3 regions of the Leisingera sp. G5_S3_59_S7 genome follow, and region 1 is predicted to be linked to each of the others. Evidence: riboswitches for the same ligand, from Rfam matches in the RefSeq annotation. Region 1 holds a riboswitch; each other region holds the start of a gene.

Region 1 (7,248 bases):
CTGCTGGCGCTTTCACCGCAGCGGACGCGGATGTCGGTGCAGCTGAAGCTGTCGCCCAGCAACCTGACCGGCCGCCTGCTGGTGCAATCCCTGAAACTCGCGCGCAGCAACCTGACGCGCCGGTTCAAGCTGCGGCTGGCCGAATTTGCCAAGCTCACCGAAGACCGGCTGAACCGCACCGCCTGAACCGCCGCCCGGCGCCAGAACCGGGTCAGCCCTGCGGCAGCAGCCGCGGCCACAGCGCGGCATTTTCCCGGGCAAACGCCCCAAGGTGGCCAATTGCCTTCAGCCCCAGTTCCCGCGGAGCCAGCACTGTCCGGTGCTGCGCAGCACCGCCAAATACCTCACCCAGCCGCCACACGGCCGGCGGCGGCACAACATCATCATCGGCCACCGCAAACAGGTCGACCGGGATGCCGGTCTCTTTCCAGCGCGGCAGCGGCAGGCCCCGCCCCGTTTCCGGCAGGTAGCTGCCCCGCGTGGTGCACCAGCGCCGCCATTGCCAATAGACTCCCGCCGGCAAGTCGGCCCCGAACCCCACCGCACGCCCGGGCAGATAGCCCAGAACACGGGCCGCTAGCGGCACATGGCCGAACCAGAAAGCCAGCGCCAGCGCGCGGTAGGGCCAGGGATGATCGTGGTGATGCACCAAGCCGCCCGCAACCACGATCATGCGGGCGACGTCCTCAAGATCGTCCTGCAGGGGCATCAGCATCGCTCCCAGCGAATGGCCGATCACCCACAACGGCACGCCCGCATAGTGCCGCCGCATTTCGGCCCGGGCGGCGGGCTGATCCGCCAGCGCCCAATCGGCCATAGTGACAGTGGACCGGCGCGGATGTCCCCGCGCCGAGTCTCCGAAATCCGTGTAGTCATAGGTCAGGCAGGCGATCTGCTGCTCTGCCGCCAGCCAGCGCGCGAAATGCCGGTAAAACCGCTGCGGCACCCCGGTTGCGCCGTTCAGCACCACCGCCGCCCGCGCCGCCCCGTCCGGGCGGTACAGCCGGCCCGACAGCAACGCATCCCCGGACGCAAAGCGCAGCTCTTCCTCCCGGATACCGGCGGTATGTTCTGCGTGTCTGTCCAGCATGGCAGCCTCCTAGACCAATTGGTCCACTTCCTGACTGGACCAATTGGTCTAATACTGTCAAGCTACCGCCATGACTGACGTGACGACAGCCAGCCCGCCCCCCGGCAGCCCGGCCCCGACCCGGGAGCGGCTGATCCGCGCCGCCGCCAGCCTGTTCCGCGAAAAGGGCTACGCCGGCACCGGCCTGGCAGAGCTTCTGGCCGCTGCCGAAGCGCCGAAGGGATCGCTCTACCACCATTTCCCCAACGGCAAGTCCGACCTTGCGCTGGCGGCGGCCACATGGGCCTCGGACCAGATGCTAGCGCTGATCGACGCGGCCTTCGGCCCCGCCCCCAGCTTTCCGGCCGGGGCCAAGACGGTCTGCTACAAGCTGGCAAAACTCTTCGACAAGCAAGGCAGATGGAGCGGCTGCCCGGTCTCTGCGACCTTGTTCGCCGGGCCGGAAAACGACGCCTTCCGCCAGCACGCCGCGGACCTGTTCGAAAGCTGGATCGCCGCCACCGCCCGCCAAGCCCACCGCCTGGGCCTGCCCCGGGCTGAGGCCCGCGCAGCCGCAGAGAACTTCTATATCCTGCTGCAGGGCGGCTGGCAGCTGGCCCGGGTACGGCGCGACTCTGACGTGATCCGCGGCCTGCACACACAGATGCAGATGCAGAAAAACGATTGACGACTCGGCAGGCGAACCGCTACCGCTTGTGGTGATGGTTCCCGCGCCACAGAATCTTGTGTCCGGGATGAAAAGGGAACACGGTGCGGCCCCGCCCCAGGCAAGGCCAACTCCGCGACTGCCCCCGCAACTGTAAGCGGCGAGCGACCCCGATAGAGCCACTGGTCTGATACGAGGCCGGGAAGGATCGGGAAAGCTGCGACCCGCAAGTCAGGAGACCTGCCATCAAACGTGTAACTCGAACCCGGGCGGGGTGTCCGGACAGGGTCTGATGGCACCGCGGGTCTCCCGCATTTTCATCCGGTCTCTTGTCCCCAGAACTCCCCGCACCACGCGCGGAGGGCGCAGATATGATGTGGACGGACACAACGCATTTCTATGCGGCAACGGATTGCAAATACCTCGGGAAACCCTGCCCGGCGGCAGAGCGGATGATCGCCAAGCTGGCCGAGGCGATGACCAAGGCCAAGCCGCTGACCCAGGACGACTTTGAGATCACCGGCACCACCGCGCTGGACGGCTGCCCGCGCAACTGCCCGGCGCAGTTCGTGGCCAGCCACGACCGGATCCGGCTGTTCTGCGGTGTGGGTGAGGACGCCCCGCGCGAAGGCCTGGACCGGTTCGCCGATGCAATCCTCAGCCGCGACGGCACCGGCTTTGCCGCCTCCCGCCTGGACGCCCGCCCCTGCGCGCTGATGGAGGCGCTGCCGAAGTCGGCGGAGGCGCGGCAGGCGGAACAGATGATGGCGCTGTGAGCAAGTATTTATCCGGGCTCTGAGGGCTGCGCCCGGCCTATCGGCCGGGCGAAAGGTTACTCGATCTAACCTGCCACCTGTCCCGCGCAGGCCCAGTCCATCTGCGCTTCGGTCTCCACCGCGCAGGGCCGCACTGACCGCAGCCGCGCCAGCGCCTGCACCGGATCCTCGCCGCATTCGATCATCAGCCGCAGCACCGCCATGCCGGAGCGCCCGCAGCCGCCGCGGCAATGCACCAGCACCCGGCCGCCGCCGCCCAGCGCCTGCCGCGCCGACCGGCTGGCCGCCGGCCACTTCGCCGCCACCGCCGGCGGCGGCGTGCCGAAATCCGGAACCGGCAGATGCAGCCAGCGGCTCGCCATGCTTTGAATATCAATTCCCAGCCGCGGCGCCCCGGCGGCAACGTGCTCAGCCTCGGTGGTCATCGAAAGCACCAGCCCCGGTTTCCACTGATAGATCTGGATCAGGTCGCCCCGGTAGTCGCCTTCGGCGCCCGGCAGCCGGCACAGCGCCAGAATGCCGCCGCCCGCAGACAGCGCGTGGATGGTCAGCCCCGCTTGCGCCGCCTCGTCCGGCGCTGCTGGCTCAGAGGTTTCTTCAGATCGCATACCGCCTCCTTAGCCGCTGCGCTCCTGCGTTCCCCCGCGTTGCCCCGCCCTTGCAGCCTAACCGTTAACCACGCAATGCCAAAGCCCTTTTGCTGCTCCGCATTGCCCCCTTCTGCGGTGGACGAACGGGCTGCGCTTCAATACCCTGCGCGCAACGCGGGCGCCCCGCAAACCGAATCCGGCACGAGACATCATGAACGATACCCCCAGCGACACCGGCCAATCCCAATACCAGGTTCTGGCCCGCAAATACCGGCCCGAGACCTTTGCCGACCTGGTGGGCCAGGACGCGATGGTACGGACGCTGAAAAACGCCTTTGCCGCCGACCGCATCGCTCAGGCCTTCATCATGACCGGCATCCGCGGCACCGGCAAAACCACGACCGCGCGGATCATTGCCAAGGGCATGAACTGCGTCGGCGAACACGGCAATGGCGGCCCGACCACCGATCCCTGCGGTAAATGCGAGCATTGCGTGGCGATCATGGAAGGCCGCCATGTCGACGTGATGGAGATGGACGCGGCGTCCCGCACCGGCGTGAACGACATCCGCGAAATCATCGACTCGGTGCAGTACCGCGCGGCCTCCGCCCGCTACAAGATCTATATCATCGACGAAGTTCACATGCTGTCGACCTCCGCCTTCAACGCGCTGCTGAAGACGCTGGAGGAGCCGCCCGCGCATGTGAAATTCATCTTCGCCACCACTGAAATCCGCAAGGTGCCGGTGACGGTGCTGTCGCGCTGCCAGCGGTTCGACCTGCGCCGGATCGAGCCGGAGGTGATGATCTCCCTCTTGCGCAAGATCGCCACCGCCGAGGGCGCCGAAATTGCCGAGGACGCGCTGGCGCTCATTACCCGCGCCGCCGAGGGCTCCGCCCGCGATGCCACCTCGCTGCTGGATCAGGCGATTTCCCACGGCGCGGGCGAAACCACCGCCGATCAGGTCCGCGCCATGCTGGGCCTTGCCGACCGCGGCCGGGTGCTGGACCTGATGGACATGATCCTGCGCGGCGACGCGGCAGCGGCTCTGACAGAACTTTCAGGCCAGTATGCAGAGGGCGCCGACCCGCTGGCAGTGCTGCGCGATCTGGCCGAGATCACCCATTGGGTCTCGGTGGTGAAGATCACTCCGGACGCCGCCGAAGACCCCACCGTCAGCCCGGACGAGCGCGCCCGCGGCCAGCAAATGGCCGAGAACCTGCCGATGCGCGTCCTCACCCGGATGTGGCAGATGCTGCTCAAGGCGCTGGAGGAAGTCGCCGCCGCCCCCAACGCCATGATGGCGGCCGAGATGGCGGTGATCCGCATCACCCATGTGGCCGACCTCCCCTCACCCGAGGAACTGATCCGCAAGCTGCAGGACACCCCGCCCCCGCCGCCCCCCGGTCCCGGCGGCGGTGTGCCGATGCAGGGCATGGGCGCCCCGGCACTTGGCGGCAACGGACCCGCCAGTCCCCAAGGCGGTCCGGCCGGCGGCGCACCCGTGGCCCATGGCGGCAGCGGCACCATGATGGCGCTGGCACCGCAAGTCAGCTCCGCGCTGGCCCGCTATCCCACCTTCGAACATGTCGTCGAGCTGATCCGCACCAACCGCGATGTGAAACTGCTGGTCGAGGTCGAAGGCGGCGTGCGACTGGTCTCCTACCAGCCGGGCCGGATCGAATTCACCCCGGCGGCCCAAGCGCCCAAGGATCTCGCCGCCCGGCTCGGCTCAGCGCTGCAGAACTGGACCGGCGCCCGCTGGGTGGTCTCCATTGCCCCTGACGGCGATGCGCCCACCATTGCCGAGGTCCGCGACGCCGCAGAAAACGCCCTGCGTGAGAAAGCCACTGCGCACCCGCTGGTGCAGGCCGTGCTGGAGAGCTTTCCCAAGGCCAAGATCAAGCGCATCCGCACGCCTGAGGAACTGACCGCAGAGGTCGCCGCCGAAGCCCTGCCCGAGGTGGAGGACGAATGGGACCCGTTCGAGGACGGGTGATGCAAAAAATCCAGGGCAGCGCCTAACCTCAGGCGGGCGCACTAGCGCCGTATCAGCGGGAAGGCCGGGCGCTGCCTGGCCTGTCGACCGGGCGGTAGAGCGCTAAACTGTTCCGCGCAGATGATCCTGCCCCTTGTTTCGCGCCCCCGCGCCCCGTATCTGTCCCCCAAACCGGAATCTTAGGAGAAGACAGATGCTCAAAGGCCTCGGCGGTCTTGGCGACATGGCCAAGATGATGAAATCGGCACAGGAACTGCAGGGCAAGATGGCCCAGATGCAGGAAGACCTGCACAATGTCATGGTCACCGGCGAAGCAGGCGCAGGCCTGGTCAAGGCCACTGCATCCGCCAAGGGCGACCTCAAGGCACTGGACATTGACCCGTCGATCTTCAACGGCGACGACAAGGAAGTGGTCGAGGACCTGATCCTGGCCGCCATCAAGGATGCTCAGGCCAAAGCGGCTGAAAAGGCGCAGGAAGAGATGACCAAGCTGACCGAAAGCATGGGCCTGCCCAAGGACATCAAGCTGCCGTTCTAAGCGGCACTCATTTCCCTATGCAAAGGCGGCCCGACTGGAGCCGCCTTTTCTTTTGCCCGCCTCAGCCCGTCTCCAGCCGGAACTTCAGGAAGCGCCGGCCTTCGTACTGCACCTCCCCGGTCTGTACCGCCCCCAGCCGTGCCAGCGGGCGCAGGTGGCGGCGTGTTGGCGGCAGCAGGAAGGTAACATAGGGGATGCGCGCATCCGCGCGGGCAAATTCCAGCGCCTTGCGGGCAATGGCAGGGCCAAGGCCAAAGCAGTCCGCCCGCAGTACCAGCCCGAAATCCCACTCTTCCCCCTCTTTCTGGAAGCCGCCCCAGCCGAGATACGTATCCCCGCGCAGGAAGGCCCAGTGGCCCAGCCCGTCGCGCTGCCAGCAGGCTTCCTTGGCGGCGACGAATTCCCTGGCAGCGGCCTCATCCCAGCTCCCAGTCAGCAAGGGCATATGGTCCGCCATCCGCGGGTCGGACATATGGCGGGCAAGCTCCTGCGGCGGCACCTCCGTCAGCCGGGCAAAGCGAAGCGGCCCGGTGCCGTTTTCCGTATGCGCTGCGGCACCTCCCATTGTGATCCCTCCTCCGGCCATGCCAAGCCTTACCCCCGGACGGCAGTAAAACAAACCCCGAACATTTTACCGGCCGGCCCTTGCGCTCCCCAGCCCCGGGTGGCCTATATGGCAAGGAACCAAAGGGCCTGCGGCATGATCAAGAATTCCACCAGCGACATCGAAGACCTGATTGCCCTGATGGCCAAGCTGCCGGGTCTGGGGCCGCGGTCTGCCCGCCGCGCCGTGCTGCATCTGATCCGCAAGCGGGCGCTGTTGCTGACACCCTTGGCCGATGTGATGAGCGAGGTGGCTGCCACCGCGCGGGAATGTCTCAACTGCGGCAATGTCGGCACCAGCGAGATCTGCCCGATTTGCACAGACGACAGACGTGCCACCGGCGAACTCTGCGTGGTCGAGGATGTGGCCGACCTCTGGGCGATGGAGCGGGCAGCCGTGTTCAAAGGCCGCTACCATGTGCTGGGCGGCACCCTTTCAGCGCTGGATGCGGTGGGTCCGGAAGATCTGCGCATCCCGCGGCTGGCGGACCGGGTCGCCACCGAAAACATCAGCGAAGTGATCCTGGCGCTGAATGCCACCATCGACGGCCAGACCACCGCCCATTACATCGCCGACCAGCTGCAGGGGCAGGTGAAACTGACCTCCCTGGCCCAAGGCGTGCCGATCGGCGGCGAGCTCGATTACCTCGACGACGGCACCATCTCTGCCGCCCTTAGCGCGCGCAAGGAAATCTGACGGCGCCGCCGGGCGAAAAGTTCTTCAAAGAATTTTGGCCGCAAAATTTGCATTTTTCCGGCCCCTGCGGCTAGCCGTAGAAGCTTTTCAGCCCCTGAACCGCCCGCGCCAGCGCAGCGTCGTCAACGTCCCTATGCAGCACGATGCGGATGGCACCGGAGCTGCCGCCGCCAATGACCACGCCATCAGCCGCCAAATGCGCCCGAAGGCCGTCGTTGCGCTCATCTGCCGGCGTGAAGAACACCATATTGGTGGCCTGCACCACCTCTCCCGTGCCTAAGCTCCGCAGCACGCCGGCCATTTCTGCGG
Region 2 (7,248 bases), on a different contig from region 1:
AGCCGCTCGGCCAGGACCGCCAGGTCATGCACCGACATCCGGTGCCCGGCGGCAGGCCAGCCGTTTGAATTGGCAAAGGTCGAGGCGGTCATGCCCAGATCCTCGGCCCGCTTGGTCATGTAGCGGGCAAAGCCGGCCTCGGTGCCATCCGGGCTCAGCGCCTCGGCGATCACCACGCAGGCGTCATTGCCCGACAGCACGATGATGCCGCGCAGCAGGTCCTCGACCCGCACCCGGTCGGTGGTGTCCAGGAACATGGTGGAGCCGCCATAGCTCATCGCGTGCTCGCTCACCGGCAGCCGCTCATCCAGCGTCAGCCGCCCGTCGCGCAGGGCTTCAAACGCCACATACAGCGTCATCAGCTTGGACATGGAGGCCGGCGGCAGCGGCACATCGGCGTTCTTGGACAAGAGCACCGTATCGGTGCCCGCATCCAGCACATAAGCCGCGCGCGCGCTGGTATCAAAGGCCGCAGCCGACAGCGCCGACAGGCTGACCGCCAGGCCCGCCGCCAGCGCCAGCCGCAAAGACGACTTCAGAGCGTGGCCCAAGTGCATGGTTTTCCGTTCAATTGGTGACAGCATAGGCGTCCGCAAATCCGGTTTCCTTCACGCTATTCAGCAGCTGGCTGCGTTCGGTCTTGGTCTGTGCCGGGCCGACCAGCACCCGCCAGAACGCCTTGCCGCTGGAGGACTGTTCCCGCACCACCGGCACCATGCCCGCGCTGCGCATCATATTAGCGGTCCGCTTGGCGTTCGCCTCGACGCTGAAGATGCCGATCTGGATGAAGGGCTTCTTCAGCGCGGACTTCTGCGGCTTGGGGGCAGGGGCCGCGGCGGGCTCTGCCGTTGCAGGTGCGGCCTGCGCCGGGGCAGAGGCATCAATTGCGGCGGCGGCACCGGCAATCGGGTCCAGCGCGCTTTCGGTGATCTCGCTGCCCGCCAGCGCGGCCTCATTCACGTCCGCGGCCTCCGGCAAAGCGGCGCCATCGCCGGACTGTTCATCCGGCTGCGGTTCCGGCGTGACTTCCTCGCGCCGCAGGGCGGTCACGTTCAGCTCAGCCGGCGCGCCGGCCAGCATGCCCAGGGCCGCAGCGGCATCTGATGAAACCTGCAGCCGCGGTCCCGGGATCTCCCGCTCGCGGCGGAACAGCGCGCCGATCACGAACTGGCCATTGGCATTGTTGCGGATGATCACCCGCTCGGGGTCTTTGGTGTCAGGATGCGCCACCCATACCCCGCCGATCGAGGGGCGGCCGTCCCACAGGCCCGCCTCGGTCACCTGGAACACATCGGGCGCCTCCACGTCGCGCTCCACCAGCTTGGTGCTGCTGGAGGCCTCAACGGCACCCTCCGCCTTGGGTTTGGGTTGCAGAAAGCCCAGTTTCGGCCCGTCCTCGCAGCCTGCCAGAACCAGCAGGCCCAAGGCCGCCGCGGCGGCGCGCGGGGCCGTCATTGCTTTCGACATGGTGTCATTCATGCTTTCGTCCTTGCCTGTGCCCGCGGCGCTTCTGCGCCCCCGCCGGAATGCCCGGTCTTCTTAATTTGGCGGCATGATAACCTGCACTTCCGGCCATGAAAACCCTGACAGGCCGCGGCACAAGGGAAACCCGCGTGGGCGGCATAAATCCGCGCGGTTGACAGGGGCCTGCAGTTTTCCCTTGCGGCATGGATTTCCTCTTGCCTCATTCCGCTTTGCGCCCTAAACCGCAGGGCGGACCGGGGAGGTGGCAGAGTGGTCGAATGCGGCGGTCTTGAAAACCGTTGAACGTGAGAGCGTTCCCAGGGTTCGAATCCCTGTCTCCCCGCCACTCCGCTGCACGCCACCGGTGAGTTCCCTCAGGCTTTCCCTACACACTGCAGGCTTCCGGCCTAGGTTGATGGTGGGCGCAGTCAGTGCGCCCGATCCGTTTCCAGAAACCCAGCCGGACCCGAATGACATGGCCGAAGCCGGACAGCTTTTCCTGCTGCAACCGCCTGCGGAGGGCGCGATGAAGCTGGCGGGGCGCCGGGGCGGCCTGCAAATCCGCAAGCAAAATAAGGGGAAGCTTGCGAAATTCACGGCTTGGGACTGCTTTGATGGCTCTGTCCGGTCCAGCGGCCGGCTGCTGGTGGAGCGCGGCAGCAAGCTGCACCTGCTGGGTCCTGGGTATGTGCTGACACAGTCCGCCAAACGCACGGGCAATTTCCTGCACGATCTGCGCGCCGGCCCGGTGCAGGACGCCTTGAGCGGCCTGTTTCCGCTGCGCTGCCTGCTGCCGGCGGCTTCGGGCCGGCTGGCGCGCAGGCGGTATCGGTTCACCTGGAAACAGGCAGGCCGCGGCGCCTTGTTCCGCTGGCATTTCTCTGGTGCCTTTGGATCAATTTCGCTGGTGGAAGTGCTGGCTGAGCCGGGAGAGCCGCGGGACGCAGCCGTGCAATTGCTGGCCGCCCTGGGGGCTGACCCTGCCGTTCCGGGAGCCCTCTATGCGCTGCTGGCGCCGGGCCGGACGGTGTACATGCTGAAACCGCCGGTTCCGCTGACGCCTGAACAGCCGGCGCTGGAGGCGGCGGCTGCGATCATCCGCTCCTGCCTTGGCGTGGCCCGGCAGAACGAGCCGGGCATTGCCGCGGACCACGATACTGAATTCCTGCATGACTACCGGATTTCGCTCCGCCGCATCCGTTCGGTGCTGAGCCTGTTCAAAGGGGTGTTCACCACCCGGGACGCCGCGCGGCTGAAACAGGCGTTCTCCGGCCTGATGGACGCGACTGGGCGGTTGCGGGACCTGGATGTCTATCTGCTGCAGCGCGAAGGGTTCTATGCGCGGGTGCCGGAGCAGCTGCACCCGGGGCTGGACGCGATGTTCAGGGCCTTCGAGGCTGAACGGCAGCAGGGCCACCAGAGGTTCGCCCAGTATCTGGCCGGCGCCCGGTACAAACGGCAGATCATGGTGCTTCAGGCGGAATTCGCGGAAACGGCTGTGATCGCGCCGGGCCCGAAGGCCGGGCGCCCGGCGTTGCAATTGGCACAAAAGCTGATCTGGAAACGCTACAGCAAGGTCTGCCGGATCGCAGCGGGCATTACTGCGGACACGCCGGACAGCGAGGTGCATGAACTGCGCATCAACTGCAAAAAACTGCGCTATCTGATGGAGCTGTTTGAACCCCTGTTTGAGAGCGCAGAGCTGAAAGCAGTTCTGAAGCCTTTGAAGAGGCTGCAGAATACGCTGGGGGATTTTAATGACTGCTCCGTCCAGCAGGCGGCGTTGCTGAAGTTCGCAGGCAGTCCGGCGGCAACGCGGGAGATCGCGCTGAGCGCCGGAGCGCTGATAGCGGTACTGCACCAGAACCAGCGGGATGCGCGTGCAATGGTCGAGGAGAAGTTCCAAGCCTTCGACAGCCCGAAGACGCAAAGGCGGTTCCGGGACATGTTCTCCGGCTGACCCCGCCTTTCACCGGCGCCGCAGCAGGTAGATATCCATGATCCAGCCATGCGCGGCCCGGGCCTCGGCGCGGGTTGCAATGATCTTGTCTGTCACTTCGGCCAGAGGGCCCGCGACCGAAATCTGGTTCTCCATCCCGGCATAGGCCGTCCAGAAGATCTCCACCCCCTGCGGGTCGATGGCCTGAAAGGAACACTCCCCGTCCAGCATGATCACCAGCGTATCGGCGCTGTCCGGCCAGCCGTTTTCACGCAGCTGGCGGCCGGTGGTGATGGTGAAGGGCGCGCCGATTTCGTTGACCGGGATGGCGTGGGCTGCAGTCAGCGCCTGGATCGAGGTGATGCCCGGGATCACCGTCAGCTGTATCTCAGCCAGCTTCTTCAGCCGCTCGGCAATCCGCATGGTGCTGTCGTACAGCGACGGATCGCCCCAGACCAGGAACCCGGCCTTGCAGCCTTCGGGCAGGTTGGCGGTGATGGTCTGCCACCAGATCTCGGCGATGGCGTCGTGCCAGTCGTCCACCCGCTTGCGGTAGCTTTTGGTTGCCTCGTCGCGTACCGGCAGGGCGAATTCGACGATCTTCGGACCGTCACCCCGGATGGCCCGGTTGCAGATCTCGCGCCGCAGCCCTGCCAGGTCGTCCTTGCCCGCGCCCTTGTTGGGGATCAGGATCAGGTCCTGCGCGTTCAGCGCCTCAATCGCTTGCAGCGTCATGTGCTGCGGGTTGCCGGTGCCGATGCCGATCAGGGAAAGCTCAATCATGACGGGGCCTTTCACATGAAAACACGGCCCCCTATGGAGCCGCGCCGTTGTCCTTGCAAGCCTGCAATTGCGGTCAGGAGCCTTCGCCGCCTGCCGGCACGGTGAGTATTGCCTCAACCGGCTGGTCCGCTACCAGCAGCGCGCCGTGGCTATTGGTGTTGAGCGAGACCTTCACCTCAGCCCCTTCGGGCAGCGAGGGGATGTGCATCCAGTTGGCGTAGAGGCGGGCGAGTTTCTCGCCGTTCACATAGACATGCGCATGGCCTTCGCCGTCCACGTCCGCAGCGGAGGCGTTTTCCGGGGCAAAGCGGAAGTTCTGCGGCGTGACCTGCAGGTTCCAGCCGCTCATCGGGTCCTTGTGCAGCTGGATGGCAACGCTGGGAGCGTCCGGGCCTGCGGGCAGGCTGACCGATTGGGAGTGGTCATGCGCTGCCATTCCGGCATGGCCGCCGCCGTGGTGCGCCGGGTCGCCGTGGTCGTGGCCGTCAAAGGTCACGCCATTGCCGGCCGCAATCACAAAGCCGATGCCGCCGCCGAACACCAGTCCGATGGCAAAAAGAGCGAGAGAACGGGACATCTTGTCATCCTCTGGAAAAAGAATGCCCCGCCGGTTCGGGCCGGCGGGGAGTGACTGCGCGGGGCTTAGGCTGCGGCGAGTTCGCGCTTGCCTTCAGCCTGCCAGAAGTAGCCGGTAAAGGCGCCCAGCAGCACCCAGGCGGCCATGCCGATGCCAAAGGCGCGGGCGGCAAACAGCGCGCCGATCTCGGTCGGAACCGGTCCGGAGAAGCTCTCCGGCTCAGGTGCGCCGACGATATGCGGACCCATCAGCAGGAGCGCCGCGATCAGGTAGCTCACCAGGTTGCCGCCAAAGGCGATCAGCCACATGGCCACCCCTGCGGCCGCAACAGTGATCGTCCACCAGATCTGGCGCGCGCCGATGTCCGCGGCGGCCACACCCGGCACTTCCGGCGCCAGCGACAGGCCGGGCGCAAAGTGGAAGGTGATGAAACCTGCGAGCCCCCACAAGAGGCCGGTGCGCGCGTTGATTTCATGGCCCTGGCGCTCAGCCACGGACATCAGTGCTGCCATCACCAGCGCATAGCCGGTGTAGGTCAGCATGGTGAAGATGATGCTGAGGCCATCGCGCATGGGCTCGGCGAACAGGCCGGGCAGGTCGGGATGCGCGGTTACGGGGTCAGCGCCGAAATGCACCAGGTCGCCGCCCTCGTAAAGTTCGGCGTGGAGCAGCACGGGCTGCACGAAATACAGCTGCAGCAGGGCGGTAATCAACCCAGCTGCAGCACCAGCGAACAGGCCGCTGGTCAGAATGCGACTGAACATGGCCTTAGTGGCAGGGGAAGCCAGTTGCGTGGCGCACGTCATGCGCGGCGTCGTGCAGGGCAGATGCCTGAACATGGCCGGTCAGCGTGATGATCCCCAGCCCCAGAACCACGGCAAACAGTGCCGGAAGCACAGTGGAGCCAGCGGCGGAAGCCTTAAGTGTTTTGGTCGTCATTTGTCGTCCTCCTTACCGTCACACCCGACGGCATAAGTTGTGTCCATTCACACGGCCGGTCTCCTGACTCGCGGGTCGCAGCTGCCATCCTCCTTCCCGGCCTTGGCCAGTGGATATTGGAAGGCCGCTCGCCGCTCACAGTCGCGGGGGCGGTTGAGGCTTCGGTGCCGCAATTTGGTCCACCGTCCTCATTCCCGTTTCAGTCCCAGTGCTTAGGCACTATCAGACACCGTATCGGATTGTTTTGCCCCGTGCGGCTGAGTCTGGTCAAGGACGAAACCGCCAATCCGGAGTGCTTCAGCGTCATAGGGCAGGCGGATCAGCCCATACCGGCCGGAATGCGGGCAATCGCCTTGAACCGCAGGCGGCCCAACGGGCGGGCATCGGCAATGCTGCCGTCCGGGCTTTCTGCATAGATCCGCAGGAAGGTCAGGATGTCCGGCAGGTCCGCTGCGGTGATCTCTCCGAACAGATAGGCGGTCTTGCCGCTCTGGCGCACCGCCAGAGTTTGCGGCCGCTTGCAGCCGGACATGCAGTCCACCTGCTGCAGCCTTGCCTGCACCCCGGCCGCCTCCAGCGCTGCGGCGACCTGCCCTGGCAGGGCGGGGTCCGCGTCGCGGCAGGTGCGGCACAGGGTGACGGTGGGCGGGGTCATGCGCCGGGCATGTCCTGATCCGCCAGCGGGCCGTACAGGATCAGCACCGGCGCCTTGGTCTCCATTGCGCGCAGAACGGACGGCAGCTCACCCACCGTGTGGCAGAACAGTTTCTGCTCCGGCGTCGAGACCCCCTGCGCCACCAGCGCGTGGGTTTCTTCGGGCAGGCCCGCCTCCATCAGCTTTTCCGCCAGCGCGGCAAAGGTGCTTTTGCCCATGTAGACCACGGTGGTGGCGTGCGGGTCGGCCAGCGCTGCCATGTTCAAATCGTCCGGCAGCCCGCCGGTCACGTCATGGCCGGTGATGAACTGCAGCCGCCGCGCTGTCAGCCGCCGGGTCAGCGGGATGTTCGCGGCCGCCGCCGCTGCTGAGGCCGCAGTGACGCCAGGCACGATCTCAAACCCGATGCCGGCCGCGCGCAATGCGGTGATCTCTTCCTCAAGGCGTCCGAAGACGCCGGAATCCCCGGATTTCAGCCGCACCACATTCAGGCCGCTTTGGGCATAATCGACCAGCAGCTGGCTCACATGGTCCTGCTTGGGCGAGGGGCGGCCAGCCCGCTTGCCGACGCCCACCAGATCGGCATCCGCGCGGGCATGGCTCAGGATCGGGCCGGACGACAGGTCATCAAACAGGATTGCATCCGCCGCCTCCAGCCGCTTCACCGCCTTGACTGTCAAGAGCTCGGGGTCGCCGGGGCCGGAGGACACAAAGCTCACGAAACCGCTCATGCGCGCTCTCCCGTGATCAGGTGGAAGAAGGTGCCGGTCACATTGCCCTTGATCGAGCCGGTCTCTGGCACCGGATTGCCGTCCGCGTCCATAACATTTGCCAGCGGCGCGTCGGGTTCTTCCAAGATGGTGGAGTAGTGGAATTCATGGCCGCGCAGCG
Region 3 (7,248 bases), on a different contig from region 1:
GGCGCCGAAGGAGACGGAAAAGCCGGAGGTGTCCCAGAACCGGGTGGCGGAGTTGATGCGGCGGTCATGCGGGGCGTCGATGAAGGCATCGACGACGATACTGTCGCCGCTGACCGTCAGGCGCGGCTGCTCCAGCCGGCCGACCTCAACGCCGCGGAACAGCACCGGCGCGCCTTCGGAGATCATGCTGCCGTCGGTAGTGCGCAGGGTGATCCGCCGGCCCTCCCGGCCCGGCTGCACCAGAGGCGGCCCGTCTTCGCCCTCAAAGCGGGTGGCGGCCACGCCGGGATCCTGGTCCCAGGTGCCTTCGATATAGACACCCGACAGCACGGTGCTGAGCCCGGAAATGCCGCGCGTGCTGACCTCGGGGCGGACCACCCAAAAGGCGGCGTCCTGATCCAAATAGGGGGCAACCTTCTTGTCGATGCGGGCCCAGACAGTGACCTTGCTCAGGTCTTCAGTAAAGCCGAGCTCCTCAACCTGTCCGATCGCCACATCGCGGTAGCGCACCGTGGTTTCATTGGCCACAATGCCGGAGGCGTTCTCGAAAGTGATGCGGATCAGAACGCCCCGGGCGGAATATGCTTGCCACGCTATACCCAGCGACACCGCCAGCGCCGCCAGCGGCACCAGCCAGACTAGGGACAAATTGCGCCACGGCGACGGGCGCTGCGCAGAAACTTTCATCGTGGCGGGTTCAGGCGTGCTCATTCATACTCTCGCTTTTCCGCGTTCCAGATCAGCCGCGGATCAAAACTTTGGGCTGCCAGCATGGTGAAGGCAACCGACAATGCAAAACTGACCGCTGCAATTCCCGGAGTGACGGCAGCGGCGAAATCCAGCTGAACCAGGGCGGTCAGGATCGCCACGACAAAGACATCAATCATCGACCAGCGGCCGATAAATTCGACAACCTCATAAAGCACCAGCCTGCCGTGCCTGCCAAGAGCCGCGGGCCTGCGGACCGAGACCGCCAGATAGCCGATGGCCAGGAATTTGGCGAGCGGGATCACGATGCTGGCAAAGAACACGATGAAGGCGACACCGTAGGAACCTAGGCTGAACAGCTCCACGATGCCGCCAAGCAGCGTGTTCTCGGAGGCGCGGCCAAACGAGGTGGTGCGCAGCATCGGGTAGATATTGGCGGGGACATAGGCGATCAGCCCCGCCGCCAGCCAGGCCCAGACCCGCTGCAGGCTGTAAGCGGACGGCGGGTTCAGCTCGCTGCGGCAGCTGTAACAGATCTGCGCACCGCCTGGATTGACGGCCCCGCAGGTGCGGCAGCCGGTCAGCCCGGCCTCGGCTGCGGTCAGGAACCGCGGCGGGTCTTCAGGGTTTTCCATACGGTCAGCCTGCAAATGGAACTGTCGGTCAGGATGGTCACCACCAGGAGTGCGGCGAAGGCCCAAAAGGCCGGCCCCAGCCCGACCCGGGCGAGGCCGGACACTTTGACCAGGGCCACCGCGACGCCGATAATGAAAATCTCTGCCATCGCCCAGGGTTTCAGCCGTTCCGCCCAGCGGTAGACAACGGCGGCATGCGGGGCAGGGTGCCAGCCCAGGGCCATCGGCGCCAGGGTATAGACCAGGGCGCCGTAGCGGGCGGCGGGCAGCAGCACGATCAGAAAGCCGGTGGCCAGCGACAGCGGGGCCATCGGTCCGCTGGAAAACGCCAGCACCGCATCCAGCACCGACGCCCGGTGCGACAGCCCCTGCGCCTGCAGCTCCAGAAACGGAAAGCCGGCCGCGGCCGCCAGCAGGATCAGCGCCGTCAGGGACAGCATCGCAATCCGGGTCATCGCCCCCGATTTGGGCGCCGCCAGCACCGTGCCGCAGCGGGCGCATCTGGCGACCGTGTGCTTGGCCACGTCCTGGTTGCGGTGCAGCACGTCACAGGCAGGGCAGGCAATCAGCTGTTCAAGATCCATCTTATCCCTGTAATGTCAGGCGGCCAGCCGCGGCACTGCGTTCAGCCTGCTGCGGTCCGGGGCGCCGGCATCTCCTTGCCCGCGCGCCGGTAGCTGACGAAGGCGCTGCCGCTCATAACCACGAAAAAGCGGCCCAAAGCAATCAGAACATACCCTTATTCCAGATGTACACGCGAGAGCGCCGTGACGTCGCCCCGATCCAGCCTGCGCCGCCTGGCGATTTCCTGAAGCAGCCTCCGCGTGATCCTGTACCGCCCGGAAGCCTCGCCGCCGTATCTGCGTCCATACAGCCCGGCCAAAGTGCGGGCCGTGCTGGCAAAGACGTTTAGTTGCACAATCCGGTGGAGTTTTAGCCTGCGGCTAAACAATCACGCTTGCACAAGGGCCGCAACTCAAGAGCGCGAGGCGGGCGCCACCGCCATCCGCGCCGCCAAAACCAAGGGGTTGAACGCCTGCGGCGTCGATATGCTGCGCGCCAGCTACGGCGCAGTGGTGATGGCGGTGAATTCTTCCCCCGGCCTGGAAGGGGTTGAAAAGGCGTCCAGTCTGGACATCACTGGCAGGATGATCGAATTCCTTGAAAAACACGCCAAGTCCGGCGTCACCAGAACCAAGGGCAAGGGGTAGCAGTATGAGGGGGCGGCAGCATTTCACCATCGGCCACGCCAAGGTGGCGCCGGGCGCGCGGCTGACGGTTGACCTGCCGGTCAGCGTTCTGTCCGATCACACGCCGGTCACCATGTCGGCGCATGTTGTGCACGGCCGCCAGGACGGGCCGGCGGTTTTCGTCAGCGGCGGCGTGCACGGGGACGAGGTGATCGGTGTGGAGATTGTCCGGCGGCTCCTGCGGGCGCCGAACCTGACGACACTTAAGGGCACGCTGATTGCGGTGCCGATCGTCAATGCCTTCGGCTTCATCAACCACTCCCGCTATCTGCCGGACAGGCGCGACCTGAACCGGGCGTTTCCCGGCAGCGAGCACGGCTCGCTGGCCTCGCGCCTGGCGCATCTTTTCATGACAGAGGTGGTCGCCCGCTCGGACCTGGGGATCGACCTGCACTCGGCGGCCGTCCACCGCACCAACTACCCGCAGATCCGCATCTCGCCCGATAATCCGCGCACCCGGGAACTCGCCGGGGTGTTCGGCGCGCCCATCGTGATGCAGTCGCAGCTGCGCGATGGCTCTTTGCGCGGCGCGGCCAAGGAGATGGGCAAGGATGTGCTGCTCTATGAGGCGGGCGAGGGCCTGCGCTTTGACGAGCTGTCGATCCGGGCCGGGCTGGCCGGCATCCTGCGGGTGCTGCGGCACATGGGTATGGTTCCGGCCAAGGGCATTTCCAAACCCAAATCGCAGCCGCAGTTCTGCGCCTCCAGCAAATGGCTGCGGGCGCCGATGGGCGGGCTTCTGCGGGTGTACAAGAACGACGGGGAGCTGGTCCGGCAAGGCGATCTGCTGGGATCGGTTTCCGACCCCTTCGGCGAGCAGGACGAGGAGATCCTGGCCCCTTTCGACGGGCTGATTGTCGGCCGTGCGGTGATGCCCGTCGTTAATGAAGGCGATGCGGTGTTCCACCTGGGCAGGGTGGGGTCGGTCGAGCGGGCAGAGGACTCGGTGGAGGATCTGAGCGCCCAGCTGGAGGACGATCCGATGTTCGACGAGGATGAGATCCTGTAAACCGCGGTGGCGTGCTCCGCGGCCGGGAGGTGTTCCTGCGGATGCCGAAGCAGCCCGCGCCTTTTCCACGGGAATCCAGCAGCGGCTGCAAGTTTTTCTTGCCGCAGCGGAAGTGATGCGCTACGCGCGCCCTACCGGTCCCGCAAGGGCTAAGAGGGAATCCGCGGTGCCCGCCGGGCACCAAACGGAACTGCCCCCGCAACTGTAGGCGGCGAGTGCTGAGCCATCGCGTCACTGGACCCCAGCGGTCCGGGAAGGCGGCCCAGACGATGACCCGCCAGTCAGGAGACCTGCCGGTGAAGAAACCGAAGCACACCGGGCGGGGTTGTCCGGGGAGGTTGCCGGCTGGATGCGCCGCCGCTATCAGGTGCCGCAGAGGAAGGGCCCAGGTCTTCCGCCCTGCCGGTCAATGCCCTTTCACCCGTTCTCCGGTCATTGACATATGGAGATCGACTAACATGTTTCTGCGTTCCGGCCTTATCGGCCTTACCTTCACCGTTGCGGCCCAGGCGGCGGCTGCCGGCGACAGCTTTCCGCTGACTATCCAAAACTGCGGCCAGTCCGTCACCTTCGACGCCCCTGCGGCGTCCTCCGTGACCGTCGGCCAGGCCGCCACCGAAGTGCTCTATGCGCTGGGGCTGGGGGACAAGGTGCTCGGCACCTCGGTCTGGTTCAACGATGTTCTGCCGGAATACGCCGACGTGAACGCCAAGGTTGAGCGGCTGGCCGACAACGACCCCAGCTTTGAAAGCGTGGTGGCCAAGCGCCCCGGTCTGGTGGCGGCCCAGTATGAGTGGCACGTGGGTCCTGAAGGTGTCGTCGCCAAGCGCGAGCAGTTCCATGACCTGGGTATCCCCACCTATGTGATGCCCGCCGATTGCGTCGGCAAGGACAACACTACCGGCGGCGACGGCACCCGAACGCAGATGTTCACCACCGAGAGCCTGTATCAGGGCATCGAGGAGCTGGCAGCGATCTTCGGAGAGGCCGAAAAAGGCGCAGAGCTGGTCGCTGACTACAAGGCCCGCGAGGCCGCGGCTGTTGCCAAGGCGAAAGAGGTTGCGCTGGCCGACGCCTCAGCCGTGTTCTGGTTCTCTTCGCCTGAGCTGGAAAGCGACCCGTTCGTGGCCGGCCAGAAGGGCGCGCCGGGCTACATGATGCAGCAGCTTGGCCTGCGTAATGTCATCGAGACCGACGAGGAATGGCCGACCGTCGGCTGGGAAACCATTGCCAAGGCCAACCCGACGGTGATCGTGATTGCCCGCATGGACCGCCGCCGCTTTGCCGCCGACGACTACGAGAAGAAGCTGGAATTCCTGCGCAATGATCCGGTCGCCAGCCAGATGGACGCCGTGAAGAACGGCCGTATCGTGGTGATGGATGCCCAGGCCATGGACGCCACCATCCGCGCGATCCCTGCGCTGGAGGATCTGGCCGCTGAACTCAGCGCAATCGGCAACGGCGCATGAGCGCAGCCGCCGCACTTGCATGGCACGGCTTCCGGGGCGCTTGCCTGGCTTTGCCGGTGCTGGCTGCGGCGGTTCTGGCAGGCGCAATGATCGGGGAAACCCCGCTTGCGCCTGACCTTGTCCTGTCTGTTCTGGTCAACAAGCTGGCCGGGGCGGGTCTGCCGGTGGACCCGGTGGACCAGGGCATCATCTGGAGCTACCGGCTGCCGCGGGCGCTGGTGGCGGGGGCGTGCGGCGCGGCGCTGGCGGTGACAGGCGTGGTGCTGCAGGCGCTGCTGCGCAATGCGCTGGCGGACCCTTATATTCTGGGCATTTCCGCCGGCGCCTCGACCGGGGCGGTGGCGGTCACAATTGCCGGCCTCGGCGGTGGCGCCCTGTCGCTGTCCTTCGGCGCCTTCAACGGGGCGCTTCTGGCGTTTGGCTTTGTCGCCATCCTGGCGCGGGCCGCCGGGGCGGGCAGCAGCCGGGCCGCAGCGGCGCAGATTGTGCTGGCGGGCATTGCCGGCTCGCAGCTGTTCAACGCCCTCACGGCCTTCATCATCGCCAAATCCGCCAATGCGGATCAGGCGCGCGGCATCATGTTCTGGCTGATGGGCAACCTCAGCGGCGTGCGCTGGCCGGATGTGTGGCTGGCGGTGCCGCTGGCGCTGGCGGGCTGGATGGTCTGCCGGTTTCACGCCCGGGCGCTGGATGCCTTCACCTTTGGCACCGATTCCGCCGCGGCGCTGGGCATCCCGGTGCGGCGGGTGCAGGTGGTGCTGATCTTTGCCACCGCGCTGATGACAGCGGTGATGGTATCGATCGTCGGCTCCATCGGTTTTGTCGGCCTGGTGATCCCTCATGCGGCGCGGTTCCTGGTGGGGCCGGGCCACCGCCGTCTGATGCCCGCCGCCGCTTTGACCGGCGCGGTGTTTCTGATCGGCGCCGATGTCGTTTCGCGCGTCATCATCCCCGGTCAGGTGCTGCCCATCGGCGTCGTCACCGCACTGATCGGGGCGCCGGCCTTTGCCATTATCCTGGTGCGCGGGCAGAGGACGGCGCGATGAGGATCGAAGCCCGCAGCCTGTCCTTTGCGGTGCGCGGCAAGGCGCTGCTGTCGGATGTGTCGCTGTCGGCGCAACCCGGTGAGACGCTGGCGCTGGTCGGACCCAACGGGTCCGGCAAATCGACGCTGATGCGGCTGCTGGCGGGGCTGGCCCGGCCCTCGCAAGGCAAGGTGCTGCTGGCGGAGCAGCCGCTGGCGCGGCTGTCGCGCCGCGAGATTGCCCAGCGGATCGCCATTGTCGAGCAGCAGGCTGATACCGCCGAGCGCATCACCGCACGCTCAGTGGTGGAGCTGGGCCGCACCCCCTGGCTGTCGGCGCTGCGGCCGTGGAGCGGAGAAGACACCCGGCAGGTGGACAAAGCCCTGCGGACGGTGGAAATGGAGGCCTTCGCCAAGCGCGAGTGGGCCACCCTGTCCGGCGGCGAGCGGCAGCGGCTGCATATCGCGCGGGCACTGGCGCAGCAGCCGGGGCTGCTGCTGCTGGACGAGCCGACCAACCATCTGGACATCCACCACCAGCTGTCGATCCTGCGGTGCGTCCGGAACCTGAAAGTGACTGCCGTTGTGGCGTTGCACGATCTGAACCAGGCGCTGACCTGCGACCGGGTGGCGGTGCTGTCGGGCGGGCGGCTGGTGGCATCAGGCACGCCGCAGCAGGCGCTGACGCCGGAAACAGTATCTGAGGTGTTCGGTATCGCGGCCCGGCAGGTCCGGGATGCAGACGGCGGCGCACCCCATCTGTCCTTTCACCTGGCCTGACGCGCGGCGGGCCTGCCCGGCGGCGGGACGCAGGCGCGCGGTTATCCGGCCAGGTCCGGTGACAGGTCGCACGACTGGATGAAGCTGCTGCATTCCTCAGTCAGGGCCGCAAACCGGGAGCGGTCGCGCTGGTAGAGGTAGACCTCCCGTTTGTCCGGCAAGTCAGCAATGGGGCGGAAGGCGGTGGTTTCCGGCATGAACCGGGCCACGGTCTGCGGCAGCACCGTCACCCATTTCCCGGTCCGGACCATGGTGATCAGCGAGTGGGTGTTGTGAATCGTCACATCGGCTGAGCTGCTGGCCTCGACAAAGCGCTCGTTGCGGATCAGGCCGCACAGGGCGTTGCGGACAAAACCGGCCCCGGTAACGTCAG

The links. Region 1 has a riboswitch for cobalamin ahead of ACTRWG_RS05120 (hypothetical protein). Riboswitches for the same ligand answer to the same signal wherever they lie in the genome.
Region 2: another riboswitch for cobalamin. It lies ahead of ACTRWG_RS09975 (CbtB domain-containing protein); the one in region 1 lies ahead of ACTRWG_RS05120 (hypothetical protein).
Region 3: another riboswitch for cobalamin. It lies ahead of ACTRWG_RS02780 (ABC transporter substrate-binding protein); the one in region 1 lies ahead of ACTRWG_RS05120 (hypothetical protein).

What each region holds. Positions count from the first base shown of each region.
Region 1 is NZ_JBQKUH010000006.1:44,661-51,908, forward strand. Features, by position in the region: gene ACTRWG_RS05105 (SRPBCC family protein) at 1-186, shown strand, start outside; gene ACTRWG_RS05110 (alpha/beta hydrolase family protein) at 212-1,090, opposite strand; gene ACTRWG_RS05115 (TetR/AcrR family transcriptional regulator) at 1,161-1,757, shown strand; cobalamin riboswitch at 1,776-1,998, shown strand; gene ACTRWG_RS05120 (hypothetical protein) at 2,108-2,512, shown strand; gene ACTRWG_RS05125 (protein-tyrosine phosphatase family protein) at 2,578-3,120, opposite strand; gene ACTRWG_RS05130 (DNA polymerase III subunit gamma/tau) at 3,314-5,101, shown strand; gene ACTRWG_RS05135 (YbaB/EbfC family nucleoid-associated protein) at 5,295-5,639, shown strand; gene ACTRWG_RS05140 (GNAT family N-acetyltransferase) at 5,701-6,204, opposite strand; gene recR (recombination mediator RecR) at 6,340-6,939, shown strand; gene ltaE (low-specificity L-threonine aldolase) at 7,010-7,248, opposite strand, start outside.
Region 2 is NZ_JBQKUH010000017.1:54,778-62,025, forward strand. Features, by position in the region: gene ACTRWG_RS09940 (D-alanyl-D-alanine carboxypeptidase family protein) at 1-557, opposite strand, end outside; gene ACTRWG_RS09945 (SPOR domain-containing protein) at 568-1,479, opposite strand; tRNA gene ACTRWG_RS09950 (tRNA-Ser) at 1,721-1,810, shown strand; gene ACTRWG_RS09955 (CYTH and CHAD domain-containing protein) at 1,880-3,424, shown strand; gene cobF (precorrin-6A synthase (deacetylating)) at 3,434-4,186, opposite strand; gene ACTRWG_RS09965 (hypothetical protein) at 4,260-4,763, opposite strand; gene ACTRWG_RS09970 (CbtA family protein) at 4,829-5,527, opposite strand; gene ACTRWG_RS09975 (CbtB domain-containing protein) at 5,532-5,702, opposite strand; cobalamin riboswitch at 5,739-5,948, opposite strand; gene ACTRWG_RS09980 (DUF1636 family protein) at 6,022-6,357, opposite strand; gene cobA (uroporphyrinogen-III C-methyltransferase) at 6,354-7,088, opposite strand; gene ACTRWG_RS09990 (cobyrinate a,c-diamide synthase) at 7,085-7,248, opposite strand, start outside.
Region 3 is NZ_JBQKUH010000003.1:63,250-70,497, reverse strand. Features, by position in the region: gene ACTRWG_RS02805 (MlaD family protein) at 1-711, opposite strand, end outside; gene ACTRWG_RS02800 (paraquat-inducible protein A) at 708-1,343, opposite strand; gene ACTRWG_RS02795 (paraquat-inducible protein A) at 1,310-1,927, opposite strand; gene ACTRWG_RS02790 (hypothetical protein) at 2,168-2,554, shown strand; gene ACTRWG_RS02785 (succinylglutamate desuccinylase/aspartoacylase family protein) at 2,559-3,602, shown strand; cobalamin riboswitch at 3,721-3,914, shown strand; gene ACTRWG_RS02780 (ABC transporter substrate-binding protein) at 4,061-5,071, shown strand; gene ACTRWG_RS02775 (FecCD family ABC transporter permease) at 5,068-6,117, shown strand; partial or broken gene ACTRWG_RS02770 (ABC transporter ATP-binding protein) at 6,114-6,623, shown strand; gene ACTRWG_RS02765 (LysR family transcriptional regulator) at 6,917-7,248, opposite strand, start outside.